Regions from separate parts of the Arthrobacter sp. D1-17 genome, predicted to be linked through region 1. Evidence: riboswitches for the same ligand, from Rfam matches in the RefSeq annotation. Region 1 holds a riboswitch; the other holds the start of a gene.
What was found. A riboswitch is a leader RNA that binds a small molecule or an ion and turns the genes downstream of it on or off. The one in region 1 is predicted to bind cyclic di-AMP.
Positions count from the first base shown of each region.

Region 2: it holds a riboswitch for cyclic di-AMP, as region 1 does, so the genes downstream of both, M1E01_RS18305 (NlpC/P60 family protein) here and M1E01_RS16325 (aggregation-promoting factor C-terminal-like domain-containing protein) in region 1, are expected to answer to the same signal.

Region 1 is NZ_CP096382.1:3,537,498-3,544,632, forward strand. It holds gene M1E01_RS16305 (hypothetical protein) at 1-116, shown strand, start outside; gene M1E01_RS16310 (D-alanyl-D-alanine carboxypeptidase family protein) at 98-1,528, opposite strand; gene M1E01_RS16315 (SixA phosphatase family protein) at 1,581-2,108, opposite strand; gene M1E01_RS16320 (winged helix-turn-helix domain-containing protein) at 2,337-3,209, opposite strand; cyclic di-AMP (ydaO/yuaA leader) riboswitch at 3,962-4,128, shown strand; gene M1E01_RS16325 (aggregation-promoting factor C-terminal-like domain-containing protein) at 4,134-4,985, shown strand; gene M1E01_RS16330 (HAD-IA family hydrolase) at 5,174-5,854, opposite strand; partial or broken gene M1E01_RS16335 (glyoxalase) at 5,887-6,033, opposite strand; gene upp (uracil phosphoribosyltransferase) at 6,114-6,749, opposite strand; gene M1E01_RS16345 (phosphatase PAP2 family protein) at 6,762-7,135, opposite strand, start outside.
Region 2 is NZ_CP096382.1:3,953,179-3,960,313, reverse strand. It holds gene xylB (xylulokinase) at 1-504, shown strand, start outside; gene M1E01_RS18325 (aldose 1-epimerase family protein) at 526-1,491, shown strand; gene M1E01_RS18320 (multidrug effflux MFS transporter) at 1,564-2,772, shown strand; gene bsaP (biotin synthase auxiliary protein BsaP) at 2,868-3,113, opposite strand; gene bioB (biotin synthase BioB) at 3,110-4,135, opposite strand; gene M1E01_RS18305 (NlpC/P60 family protein) at 4,366-5,196, opposite strand; cyclic di-AMP (ydaO/yuaA leader) riboswitch at 5,200-5,366, opposite strand; gene M1E01_RS18300 (GTP pyrophosphokinase) at 5,543-6,649, opposite strand; gene M1E01_RS18295 (alpha/beta hydrolase) at 6,898-7,135, shown strand, end outside.

The DNA.
Region 1 (7,135 bases):
AAACGCCGCAGCGCCAAGCCACGCAACGTCAACCGCGACAGCGCCAGGCCACGCAACGTCAACCGTCCCAGCATCAGGTGCAGCGGACCCAGCGGCCTCAGCGGAAGACGCTGTAGGCGCCCCATCCGTTGCCCACTTGGCGGGTTGACGTGAACTGGTTGGTTCGGAGGCCGTAGTAGAACAGCCGTCCGTCCGTGGTTTTCGCGGCGAGGCCCCGTGTTTCTGTGCCCAGGAATCCAAAGGAGGCGTGTGACTGCGCGATGACGTGCCAGCCATTCCCCAGCTTCCGCCGCGCCTCGGGCAGGAGCCGGGCGGACCCGTCGGACCGGTAGAGCAGGAGTTCGCCCGTTGGCTTAGTGACCAGGAGATCCTGCCGGCGGTCGTTATCGAAATCCGCCATAGTCAGTTTCGTCCCCTCGAAACCGAAACCCACGCGCTGGGGCGTGCTCAGGGCGCCGCCGGCGGTGTTCCTGTAGTAGACCAGGACGCCGCCGGCGCCGGTGCCCACGACGCCCGGGTAACGGTGACCGTTGTGCCACTTGCCGACAGTGATGTTCATGGGCTGCCAGCCGGTCGCTCCGACGATGATCGGGCTGAGGAAACCGCCGGCACCCTTGCCGCGGTAGACCGCAAGCCGGCCGCTGTTCCATTGGGCCACAATGTCGTTGATTCCGTCTGAGTTCCAGTCCGCCACAAAGCCTGCTTTCAGCCCGGTCCATCCGGCGCTGGCGATCTTCACCCGCGGACCGTATCCGCCCCGGCCGTTGGCCGGGTAGTTCCAGAGTGCTCCGCTTGAATCGGCCGCGAGCACGTCCGCTGCGCTCTTGATCGTGGGTCGAAGCGAGAAGAACTGCTCCATGGTCGGAATGCTGCGGACTTTCATATCGGTGGCGAGCGCGACCCCTACATAGCGCAGGTGCCACGGCTCGTACGCGTATCCCGTGATGTGCGTGTAGCCCTGCGGGTACCGGACGATGAAACCGTAGCGGTGTGCGTTTGCCGCAACCCAGCGGCCGCCGGCCGTGTCCCCAAAACAGGCGGTCAGGCCGCAGCCTCCGCCCACGTTGCCGACATCCATGGCGAGGCCGGTCTGGTGCTCGCTGTGGCCAGGGCGGGCGGAGATCTGGTCAGCGTAGGCCTGGCCATAAGTCTGGACATAGTAGTTGTACAGGTCCCGCTGCGTGGCATAGGAACGGTAACCGCTGATCACTTCCAGCGAGTGCCCGGCAGCGCGCGCACCGGTGAACATCTGATTCGCCGCGGCCGAAACACTCCTCCTGAGCCGGTGGCCGGTGCCGTTCCAATACACCAGATCCGACGGAACGAACTGAATCGGGTTCAGGGGCCGGGACTTGTTCACAAGCACCCAGGGATGGGTGGGCGTGGTCACCACACTGGTGGACAGCTGCTCGCCTGCGGGCGCAGCTTGGGCACCCGGTGCGCCTGCCAGGAAGAGAGCCAAAACCACGACGACGGCGGCGAACCGCCGCGCATCCGCCCGCCACCGTAACAAAACAGAATCAAGCATGGCGGGCCCTTCCCCACTAGACAGCGCTAGGTTAAGAGTACCCGCGGATTTTCTAGTGCGCCCGGGGCACTTTGAAGTGGGTGATCCGTGCGTCCTGCCCGTCCAGCTCTGCCCAGGATTTCTCGGTTTCCAGGACTGTGAGTCCGCTGGTGGGAAAGCGGGTGGCGGCGTCCATGTAGGCGTCGTGATTCGAGTCCCGCGAGGCCAGGTGCATGGCCAGGTCCTGGACCCCGGGCATGTGCGAGATCACCATGAGGGTGGTCACTGTGTCCGGCACATGGTTGATGACGGACAACATGCGGAGCGCGGTGGCGCCGTAGAGGCCGTCCTCCAGTTTCGGCGTCGGAGCCTTGTCGCCCAGCTCGCTGCACACCCAGGTGCAGGTCTGGCGGGTCCGCAACGCGCTCGAACACAGGATGAAGTCGGGGACAATGTTGTGCTTCAGCAGCCATTTGCCAGCCAAGGGGGCCTCCCGGTGACCCCGTGCTTCCAGGGGACGGTCGTGGTCAGCCACGCCGCCCGGCCAGTCGGCCTTCGCATGGCGCATAATGACCAGTCGCTTCTTATGGTGAGCACTCATGGCCCCAGCCTAGCCAACCCAAACCCGCTAGCCCCGATAGCCGCGGAGGCCGATGCTCGCTGGACCCGAATGCGGCAAAGCGACTTTCTGCATGGTGCCGCATCGCCGACGAGGGGCCTCGCCGTCAGGGTGCCCTGGCCGAGCTTGCGAGGCGAGGGGGACGGTGGGGAGGAACGAAGGAGGTGTCTAAGGCACGGCAGAAAGCCGCTTTGGCGCGTCGCTGAAGGACTAGATCGAGTATTCCGGAGCGGCCCAAACAACCACTTCGGGGTGCTCATAAAAGCGGTATCCCTGGCCGCGGACAGTCCGGACGGTGTTGGCCAGTCGGCCCAGCTTCGAACGGAGGCGGCGGATATGAACGTCGATGGTGCGCTCATTCGGCACTTCCTCCGCATTGCGCCACAGGCCTTCCAGCAGCTCATCGCGGCCCACCGTGCGCGTTCCGTTCTCGACGAGGTAGTTCAGCAGTTCGAACTCCTTGAAAGTCAGGTTCAGCGATTCGCCGTCGAGGTGCACCTCACGCCGGGCGAGGTCGATCAGGACGCCGGAAGGGCGGGGATCCTGGGCAGGCTGTAGGCGAGTGGTTTCGGGGCGCTGCTGTCTTGTGTTGACGGTGGGGTCACCGAAGGTGGAGCGGACGACGTCGAGCGCGGACCCGGGAGCGCTGGCCGGCGCTACTGCGACGGCTGCATAGCTTTCTGCGCCGGTAACGAGCGACTGCGCGTACGCCCGGATCTCCTGGGCCAGCTTTGCGATCGAGGTCCCCGCGGCCGCGGCGGTCTCCTCATCGATGCCCATGTAGAGGACGAAGCCACGCGCAACGTTGTCGTTCTGCACGGGCCGGACTGCGGCGCCGGCTCCGGGAGCCAGGACGGGGGTCGGGGCCGTCAGCGGGGCAGCTTCCTCGGTCGGCACAGCGCGCAGCTGGCCATAGGAATTAGGGTTGTAACCCTGCGGCGCATAGCCGGGTGCAGGGGCGCTGCTGACCTGGCTGCCGGGGAACGCCGGGCGGGCCCCGAAGCCTTGGCGCAGTCCCTGCGCCTGGCCTGCCTTATTGGCGTTACGGACGGAGATGTGGACGTATCCAGATGCAACTGACATGAATGCTTACCTCAATGTGAATGGCCGTCATCGCGGCTCGAATGCTTGGTCCCCGCAATGGGTCTGGGGAGGGCGCCCGACGCTGGGCTGGGGGGCGAATGCCTATAACTTCAGGGATGGGAAAGTCAGGCGTGCATTCGACAACAGCGCATGTAGGCAGCAGCGGGTGTGCTGGTCCAATGGTCTGCGGCTGCAGGTGCTGTTGAGTCCTTGTTCACACTTGAAAGTGTGCAACGTAACAATGAGAACTAGCAAGTAACAATGGGCGGATTGGTCCGCATCGTGAGACAAGTCGCCCTTTTGTGCTTCAAATCACAATTCTCCGACGGGTAACTTCTTGGCGCCTTTTTCCAGACCGAACGTTCAGATACGCGCTTCTGGCGAATTTTAGGAAAAGAAGCACCCTTACAATCGTAGATTCTTCAGCCGCCCAAGGATGGCCGGAATTCGAGAGTCATGAATTCACCGTTGTCCAGCCGTAACGGGGACACAATGAAAAAAAATCGGCCGACGCACAGCGGGCCGGGGGCTGCTGATCGTGCAGTCGACTGTCGAGGCGCATTAGGGGGCGTGGCAATCACACCGCGCCCCGGCCGGACCCGGTTCACGGCTCCACTGCCCCGGGGTCGCGGCACAAGACGACGCGCCGCAGTCGTGATGTCCGTTACCTAATTGTGATTTTGACCGAAGCCTCCTGTACGGTCGATAGAGTGCGGCAACCACTAGGGCCGCATGTTCGGATTGACGCCCAGCTCTGCCGCTTCCCGGATTCCGCTAGACCAGGCAGAGGCGGGGGAACCAGAGTCCCGGGCTTTCCGCATCAGCCCTTGGGGTGAAGCCGGCACGTGAATTTTTTTCCGTGCGGCCGGATGACCTCATCCGAACCCGACAGCTAACTCCGCAGGTGTTGAGAGGCAATCAACCATGTCTGAATTCAAGGCACAGTCGCGCCCTGATCGCGCTTCCCAGCAGTCCAGCCGTAAGATTTCACGCCACCGCGCCGAGTCCGCCCGCCCCGCATCTGCCTGGGGCCGGCTCACCGCGAACATCCCGTCATTGGGCCGCCGCACGGCAGTGCTGGCCACCGCCTGCACGGTCCTCGTAGGGGTCGGCGCCGCAGGGCAGGCGGCCGAGCAGACCACTCCCCAAGCGACGTCCGAGGCGGCTCCGGCCGCAGCCGACGCCATTGAAACGCTCAGCTTCGACAAGACGCTGATTTCCGCTTTGCCGTCCCCGACGGCAGCCTCGGTTGCACCGCAGTCCGTCACCAAGCCTGCACCCAAGGCCACGCAGAAGGCCGCACCGGCACCGGCCAAGGCTGCACCGGCCAAGGCCGCTCCCAAGCAGGCTGTGAAGGCTGCCCCCGCACCGAAGCCGGCCGCTGCTCCGGCAGCGAAGGTCGTTCCCGCCAAGGTTGCACCAACTAAGCCTGCCCCGGCCCGCAAGCCCGCAGCTCCGGTCGCTGTCAACGACCCGGCCGGCGCCCAAGCCTACGCCGCCGGAAAGCTGTCATCCTACGGCTGGGCTCCGGACCAGATGCAGTGCCTGAAGAAGCTCTGGACCAAGGAGTCCGAATGGCGCACCACCGCCACAAACCCCAGCAGCGGGGCCTACGGCATTGTGCAGTCCCTGCCCGCTGAAAAGATGGCCAGCTCCGGGGCCGACTACCGCACCAACTACCGCACCCAGATCAACTGGGGCCTGGGCTACATCGAGGAGCGGTACGGTTCTCCCTGCCAGGCGCTGAACTTCCACTACGCCAACAACTGGTACTAAACCACCGAGGCATGGTTGTCCCGGCACTTTTCCCGGGGACGGCCCGCATTTCTGCGCCGCTTTGAGTCCCCGAAGGGCTCCGGATCCGCGTGGTCCGGGGCCCTTCGGCATCACTGCACCATGCTGCGGAGCGGAAAGCGGTGCAGAAATGCGACGAGTCAGCGGCAGTGCAGTTGGTGGCAGTGGAGTTAGAGGCTGAGGGAAATGACCCTGCTGCCGTGGCTGTCCGCTGCCACGGACGCCCTGACCGAGGCGTAGTCGGCTATGCGGAGCACGTCGTCGGGCACTTCACCGGTGTTCATGCCTACCGCTATGGTCCGGATGCCTGCGGCCCGTCCAGCCGCAATGCCGGCGGGGGCGTCTTCGAAAATCACAGCGTCCGCAGGATCCACGCCCAGCAGTTCGGCGGCCCGCAGGTATCCTTCGGGGTGGGGCTTGCCCCGGGTGACAAGCTCCGCGGTGACGGCCGTGGCCGGCATGCCCAGTCCCGCTGCTTCCATCCGGATGTCAGCTAGGACGCGGTCCGCGGACGTCACGAGTGCCACGGCGTCGGCAGGCAGGCTCCGCAACAGGTCAGCAGCACCCGGCAAGGCAACAATGCCCTCCGTGCGGACCCGCTCCATGGCGCCCAGCTCGGCGGTCAATGCCACTACGTCCGATCCCTCCGGGGCAAAACGCCGCACGGTGTCCCCGGCCTGGATCCCATGGGATGTCCGCAGGATCTCGGCGATGTCCAGTCCGTAACGTGCTGCAAAGTCGCCCCAGACCTGTTCCACCACCGCAGTGGAGTCCACCAGTGTGCCATCCATGTCAAACAGGACAGCACGGGCAGTCAGCGTGATGGTGGTGGATTCAGCGGGAAGTCTCATGGCTTCCATCCTGCCTCATCAGCCCTGACTTCGCCCGGCGGGGTCAACTGGACGAAAAGGATTCCTTTTACTGCCCGCCCGTCATAGTCCGCATTGAAGCCCACCTTGTTGACATAGAAGTTCCTGGCGCGGTCCACATCGGATACCGGGACGAAAACGAGTTCAAGTTTCCGGTCCATCGGCACAGGCTCGCCGGCCACCCCCTATGCCGTAAGACCTGCTCCGGAAAACCGGTGCATGGGGGCCCGCCGTGCGGGGCCTAATGCGCGGGGCCGTACAGGCGGTCGCCGGCGTCACCGAGGCCGGGCACGATGTACGACTTCTCGTTCAGTTTCTCGTCGATCGAGGCAAGCACGATCGTTACGTTTGCGCCGGAAAGTTCTTCTTCAAGTTTCGCCAGGCCTTCCGGGGCTGCCAGCAGGCAGATGCACGTCACGTCGGACGCTCCGCGCTTGAAGAGGAACTTGATGGCTTCGCGCAGGGTGCCGCCGGTGGCAAGCATGGGGTCCAGCACGAAGATCTGCCGGCCCGTGAGGTCCTCCGGCAGCCGCTCCGCGTAGGTGATGATGTCGAGGGTTTCCTCATCGCGGGCCATACCCAGGAAGCCGACCTCGGCGGTGGGAACCAGCTTGGTCATGCCTTCGAGCATGCCCAGGCCTGCCCGGAGAATCGGAACAACCAGCGGGGTGGGCTTGGTAAAGGCAGTTCCCACGGTGCTGGCAACCGGGGTTTCGATGGTGACAGGCTCGGTCCGGACATCCCGGGTGGCCTCATAGGCGAGGAGCGTAACGAGCTCCTCCGTCAGCTGGCGGAATCCCGGCGAGGAAGTGCGCTTATCCCGCAGGACGGTGAGCTTGTGGGCGACCAGGGGATGATCCACGACGAGTGTGCGCATGCGTCAAAACTATCACCCGGACAATGGCTCCCCACCCCGGCTTCGGCTGCCATGGGAGCCGCCGCCGCCATCGCCGCCGCCGCGCGGATCCTCCCTGTCAGCCTCGTTGCCATGGCGAACGCCGGACGTCTCCGGAGCTGCAGCCTCTGCCCCGGCGCCGCCGCCCTCGGGCTCAGGGGTGAGGTGTGCAGGATGCTCGAAGGTCGGTGCCGGCCCGGCATGCTCGCGCCGCCGGATCATGTGGAACAGCCGGTGGGCGAGAATGACGATGCCCACCCAAGCCAGTCCCAGCAACCACGCCGCCATAACGTCGGTAAGCCAGTGATGTCCAAGAAAGACCCTGCTCAGGCCCATGGCGATGATGAACAGCGTTCCTACGGTGATGA
Region 2 (7,135 bases), 420 kb from region 1:
CCGGCAGGTGCGGGAGGGCTGACGCTCATCCCGTACCTCGAGGGCGAACGGACCCCGAACCTGCCCGACGCCAGCGGCTCCCTGCACGGAATGACCTTGACCAACTACACACCGGCAAACCTCGCACGCGCCGCCTTCGAGGGCGTCCTCTGTTCCCTGGCAGACGGCCTTGCAGCACTCCAGGCGCAGGGAGTGGAAGCGGAAAGGATCATCCTCGTCGGCGGCGGAGCGCAGTCTCCAGCGGTGCAGCAGATAGCGGCCGAAGTCTTAGCCCGGCCGATCATCATTCCCACTCCCGGCGAGTACGTGGCGAACGGCGCCGCGCGTCAGGCCGCTGCTGTCCTCACCGGCGAATTCCCGGACTGGATCTTGGACGCAACAAAGATTTCCCTGCCCGCCGCGCACCGGCCAGCAGGCAAGCACGGGCAAGGGGACAAGCAGACAGGGGAGGTGCTCGCCCGCTACCGCCGGTGGACGAAAGCGGCCCACCCTTCCCTCCGTTAGCGGAAGTTGCAGGTGTTTCGGATGACCACCTCCACAGTAAAAGGCACGCCCGCCACCAAGACCGCGGCGCAGGGCAGAACGGAGTTTGAACTGCGGCACGGCGGCTACGTTGCCGCGGTCACCCTCCGAGGCGCCGCGCTGCGCAGCCTTCGCCACGGGGGACGGAACCTGGTGGTGCCCTTCGAGCCCGGGATCGCAATCCCTGACTACCGGGGAGTCATTTGCGCGCCCTGGCCCAACCGCCTGGCTGGCGGGCGTTACTCCTGGAAGGGCGCTGACATCCAGGTTCCCATCAATGAACCCGGGCGCAACACTGCTTTGCATGGACTCGTGTTCGACAAGGTGTGGTCTGTGGCTGAACGGGACGAATCCTCAGTGACCCTGGCAATGTCGCTCACCCCGGGGGAGGGCTATCCGTTCCCGCTGGAACTGAGGGTGCGCTACTGCCTCAGCGCCGCGGGACTTCAGGGAACTGTCACCGCTGCCAACCCTGGTTCGGCAACAGTCCCCTACGGGGTATGCCCTCATCCCTACCTCATCGCGGGAAGCGCTCCTCTCGACGACTGGTCCCTTGTGGTCCCAGCTGACAGGTTCCTGCGGGTCACCCCTGACAGGTTGCTGCCCGTCGAGGAAGTATCGGTGGAAGGGCACAACTTCGACTTCCGAAAGGAGAAAGTGCTTGGCGGCGTGAAGATCGACCACGCCTTCACCGGCATCAGCAGGGATACTCACGGGACCGCCAGAGTGTGCGTTTACGATCCGTCCGGAACCGGTGTTGAACTGGCGTGGGGAAGAGAGTGGCCTTGGGTCCAGGTCCATACCGGCGACAAGCCATCCGGCCCTGACCGCCTCGGCGTGGCAGTCGAACCTATGACCTGTCCACCCGACGCTTTCAACAGCGGAAGGGACGTGGTGCAGCTGGCGCCGGGCCAGGAGCACGCGGCGAGCTGGTCGATCCGTACGCTGCAGCGCCTCCAGACGAGTTAGGTTTGCCGCGTGACGGACACCCCACGATTCCCAACCCCTGGTACGCGGTCCCGAAGCGTCAAGTATGTCCTGATGCTTGGCGCGCTGGCCGCGCTTCCGGCCGTGACAACCGACATGTACCTGCCGTCTTTGCCTGCTGTGGTGGATAATCTCGAAACTACCCAGGCAGCCGCGCAGCTCACGCTGTCCGGAATGCTCGTCGGCGGCGGGATAGGCCAGCTGGTCATCGGCCCGTTCTCCGACCGGTTCGGACGGCGGCTGCCGCTGATCCTCGGCATCTCGCTGCATGTCGTGGCCTCGCTGCTATGCTCCATCACCCCAAACATCGAAACGCTTATTGGGCTCCGCGTCCTGCAGGGCTTCTTCAACGCAGCGGCATCGGTGGTGGCAATCGCCGTCATCCGTGACCGTTTTGTGGGCTCGGCAGCCGCCCGGCTGCTGTCCCGCCTGATGCTGGTGATCGGGGTTGCGCCCCTGTTTGCCCCAACCGTGGGTCAGGCCATCGCCGGTTTTTGGCACTGGCGGGCCGTCTTCTACGCGCTGGCGCTCATCGGCGTGGTCCTGGTGGCCATCGTGGGGAAGTTCATGCCCGAAACGTTGCCGGAGGACAGGCGCAGCACTGGCCGGCCCCGGCACGTTGTCGGCGCATACTGGTCGCTCCTGAGGGACAAACACTTCATGGCCCTGGCCATGATCCCGGGGCTGGGGCTGGGGTTGATCATGAGCTACGTAGTGGGCTCGCCCTTCGTCTTACAGAACCAGTACGGCTTCACTGAGCAGCAGTTCGCCCTCGCTTTCGCACTCAACGGTGCCGCGCTGGTGCTCTCCGCGCAGCTGAACGCGGCGCTGGTCCGCACAATTCCGCCGGTCCGCCTCCTGCGCGCCGCCGTCCTTGTCCAGCTGGTTCTTGCCCTACTGCTGCTGGCGGCGGTGGCCACGGGTGTCGGGGGTGTTTTCGGCCTGGCGGCCGGCCTCTGGCTTGTTCTGGGAGCCCAGGGAATGATTCCCGCCAACGCCTCCGTGCTGGCCCTGCGCAACTACGGACACATGGCGGGAACCGCGGCAGCGGTCATCGGAGCCCTACAGTCGGGGGTGGCTGGACTCGTAAGTCCTTTGGTGGGGCTGCTGGGCGGAAACGCGCTGTCGATGGTCACCGTCATGGTCGGCTGCTGTGTCCTGACGGCGACAGTGCTTGTCGTCGGGACTCCCGCCTACCGAAAGGGTGGCTGGCCCGAGCACGCAGAACGCAGCGGCGACGAGCGGGTCGCTGCAGACGACTAGGGGCGCTCCCTGCCAGCGCTGCCGGCCCGGACTCTAAACCCCCGATCCGGGCAACATCCGTGCGCTGATTCAGGTCTGGCACGTAGACGTCGGCCTCACGGGATCAGCGCCCCGTGCCGCGAGCACTCCGCCTGCCAGCCCAGCGGCATCACCTGGACCTTCATCCGCCTGCGGCAGTCGGGGCAGTACCGCGGCGGCTCCAGCATCAGCAGCTCACCGCAGCGGCGGTGACCGTCCGACGGCGGGAGGCTGCCGCCGTCGGACGGCTCCCCGCAGTGCCCACAAAACTTCCCGCTGGTTGAGCCTGCCCCGCTGGCCGAGGCAGCCGCAATCTCGTTCACAGCGACTTCTGGAGTTCCTTGATGGGCATGTTTAGCTCCACGAGCAGGTTGAGGTCTGCCGTGGCGGGGCGGCCAAGGGTGGTGAGGTAGTTGCCCACGATGACGGCGTTGATCCCGCCGAGGAGTCCGTCCCTGGTGCCAAGGTCGCCGAGGGTCAGTTCGCGTCCGCCGGCGTAACGGAGCACGGTGCGGGGCATGGCGAGCCGGAATGCGGCGATGGCGCGCAGGGCGTCCTTGCCGTCCATGATCTCCTGGCTTTCCAGCGGGGTTCCGGGCCGCGGGTTCAGGAAGTTCAGCGGCACTTCGTGGGGTTCCAGGGCGGCGAGCTGGGCGGCGAGTTCGGCCCGCTGTTCAAGGGTTTCACCCATGCCGATGAGGGCGCCGCAGCACAGTTCCATGCCGGCGTCCTTGACCATGTTGCAGGTTTCAAGGCGCTCTTCGTATGTGTGGGTTGTGACAACTTCCGGGAAGTAGCTGCGGGCGGTTTCCAGGTTGTGGTTGTACCGGTGTACGCCCCATTCGGCGAGCTGGTCGACCTGCCGCTGGGTGAGCATGCCGAGGGAACAGGCGATGTTGATGTCCACAGCTTCGTTGATGCGGTCGATGGCGAACTTGATTTGGTTCATGAGTTTGATGTCGGGACCGCGGACCGCGGCGACGATGCAGAACTCGGTGGCGCCGGTGGCTGCCGTTTCCTTGGCTGCTTTGACGAGTTCGGGGATGTCGAGCCAGACGCCGCGGACAGGGGAGTCGAAGAGGCCGGACTGGCTGCAGAAATGGCAGTCCTCGGGACAGCCGCCGGTCTTGATCGAGATGATACCTTCCACCTCGACGTCCTCGCCGCAGTGCTTCAGGCGCACTTCGTGTGCCAGTTGGAGGGCGGCGGGAAGCGCCTCATCGGGAAGCCGAAGAACATCCACGAGCTGGCTTTCGCTGAGCCCCACGCCCTCCTCGAGAACCTGTTGCCTCGCTGCCTCGAGAATTGCGTACCGGGTTACCGGCGGGCCTGCCTGAATCGTCATTGATCTTTTCCTTGCGTGGTCAGTGCTTGATGCATCGTGAAACTGACGCTAGTTTCCAAAAGGCGGCACCATTTTGGAGGGTTTCTACAAGGAGGCTGGGCAGACTTTTGGCGGGAAGTGAACTACAGGAATGACAGCAGCAAAAAGCCGGCGCTCCGTTGCCCCCAAGGCAGCGCAACGCCGGCTTCATGATGTGCACCTTCCCGGTGCAGTGTCCTGCTCGCGTGTTGCTAGGCTGCGGGCCTAACAAAGGTGACCGGACCGGTAGCGTTCAGCCAAGACAGCGGGTGAACGATGGTCTCGTTCACGCCGTTCATGCCGCCGCTGAGCGCCTGGCCGTTGCCGACGAAGATGGCAACGTGGCCGGACTGGACAATCATGTCGCCGGGCTGGGGCGTGGAGACGACCTTGCCGTAGTTCATGAACTGCATGGGGGCGAGGTCACCAACCTTGATGCCTGAGGCGCCCAGTGCCTTCTCCACCATGGCGGTGCAGTCCTGGGTGATGCCGATCTGGGCGTAGGCAGCGGAGACCATCGAGGCGTTGACGCTGCCGGCCGCTGCCGGAGCGGGAGCCGGTGCCGACTTGACCGTGATTTTGGGGGCCGGCGCGGCGGCAGGTGCCTGGGCGGCAGGTGCGTGGGCAGCAACCGGTGCCGGGGGAGCAACGGGGGCTGCAGCCGGAGCCTTGGCTGCGGCGACCTTGGGAGCGGCAGGCACAGCCGGCTTCTCCACAATGACGGGTTCCTCCACCACGGGAGCCGGGGCGGACTTCACAGCGGGACGCTCGTAGGCGATGGAGACGCTGGAGCTGGCGTTCAGCGGGGCCTGGGCCGGGCTGGCAGCTTCGGGAGCTAAGGCGGGGGCGGCGGCCTTCTGGGCCGGGGCATTGGCAGCGTTAGCGGCCATGGTCCCGGTGAAAGCGAGGCCCGATGCGGCGAGGACCACGGCTGCCTTGCGTCCCAGTCCTCCGGCATTGGCCGTAACTGCGCGCGATGCGGAAGCGAACGGGTTAGAACGGCCGGCCGCTGCGCGGCGGGCAGGGGTAGTGCGTGACGACATGAAGGGGCCTCTCCCGATGCCTGCGAGGTGAGCTGTCGGATTCGGATGGGAGACACCCGGCCGCACGCTCTGACGAGATCAGGAACTGCGCGGCTTCACCCCAAGGCCCGCTTCAAGCGGGCCAAAAATTGGTTTCCCCGTCTCTGCCGGAAAGTCTGCGATCGGATCCCGGGGCTGCGGCAGAGTTAGGCAATCAGCACGGGAATGCCTTCCTCGGTGAGGAAGGCACGCTTTCTACCGTACGGGAGCCGGCACTAAAAGTCACATTCAGGTAACGGAGGCGTGTCGTGCCCGCATCTTCCCGACCCCGTCTGCTGGCGATGGGTCCGGCTGAAGGGCGGGCTTCCTATTTCTTGGTCTGGCGGTAGCGCTCGATCTGTTTGAGCCGCCGCAGGAGGCTGTCGCGCCGCGGGTGCGGAACGGCGTCGGGCGCTTCGGCAGTGAGGTCGATGTGCTTGGTGCCGTACTGCCACAGCAGCAGGTCATCCAGCAGCCGGTCCGGACCGGGGGAGTAGCGGTGGTCCAGGGCCTTGCGGACCTCGGTGATCCGGTTGGCGCTGAGCAGGCCGGCCAGCTGCACGGTCTGGTTAAGTCCATGGGCCGCCATGAGCTCGGCCGCCCAGCCCCAGTCATCATCCACTTTGCGGTCAACGTGCGGCAGCAGGGCCCGCCACACGTCCCGGATGCGGTTGGGCGTGAGAGGCGCGGCGCCTTCGCCGTCCATGTCCCAGTAGCTGCGGACCTCCTCATAACGCTCATGCAGGTCAGCGAAGGCGGTCTCTACCGTCTCCAGCATGGCGGCCGTGGCGGTGAACTGCCGGTCGAAATGAGGCGTCCACGCACGCGGGTCCTCCGCCTTGAAGCGGATGTCGTGTTCGATCTCGCTCCATGCGTGTGCAAACACGGTGCGGATCTGGCACTCGAAGAAATAGCTGCCGTTCGGCTGGACCTCGGGGTTGAAGACCTGCTGGTAGTCCTTGACCACGTCGTTCTGGATAGTCCGCAGGATCAGGTGACGGCTGGAGTAGCCATAGGTCCCGGATTCGATCGAGCCGATGTCCTTCTCACGGTCCCCCCGGCAGTCGAAGAGCTGGCGCTGTCGCTTGATCAGGTTGGCTACTGCAGCGTTCTCAGCCGGGAGTTTGGTGATGACACGGACCCCCACCATGTCATTGAGGGTGCGGAAGGGGTCAGGGAATTTCAGCACCCGGGGTCCCTCCGGTTCCAGCGGCTCCTCGGTCCTGGAGATCTTCTCCCGGAACGATTCCACTGTTTTGGTCCGGCCGGTGACGAACAGGGGGGTGACCTCAGTGTCCTTGAGCATAGTCCGCAGCATCAGCAGGACTTCCCGGGTGACAAGCTTCAGGGCAGGGCGGACGCGCTCATAGAGCTCCACGTTCTCCTGGACGGACTCGCGCTGGCTGACGTCCAGCCGGTCCCAGTTGCTTGCCATGGTTCCAAACTACCAAGGGCGGGAACACCGGAAGATGTGACACCGGGCGGCGTCATGCCGCCACAGCCCGAAAGCGATGCGCAGGCGCCGCAGCGTGTCCAGCTTTCCGGCGATGGGAGGCGCCTCACTGTTAGGCTCGGCACATGGCTGATGTGCGCCGTCGGACTTTGCTGTCCCTGGACAGCGGGGGACGGCGGCAGTGGTGGGCAGGGGTAGCCTCCTGCCTGCCGGGACCCAAGGAGGATGCAGTGAAGCGGCAGAAGTACCAGTACGGCGACCACCCCAGCCAGTGGGGCGAGCTCTTTCTGCCGGAGGCGCCGCCCGCATCCTCGTCCCGCAACGGCAAGCGCCCGCCCGCCCGCGGCGTCGTGGTGGTCATACACGGCGGCTACTGGCGCTCGCAGTATGGAGCTGAATTGGGCGAACCGCTGGCGAAGGACCTGGCAGCGCACGGTATGCCGGCCTGGAACCTGGAGTACCGCCGGG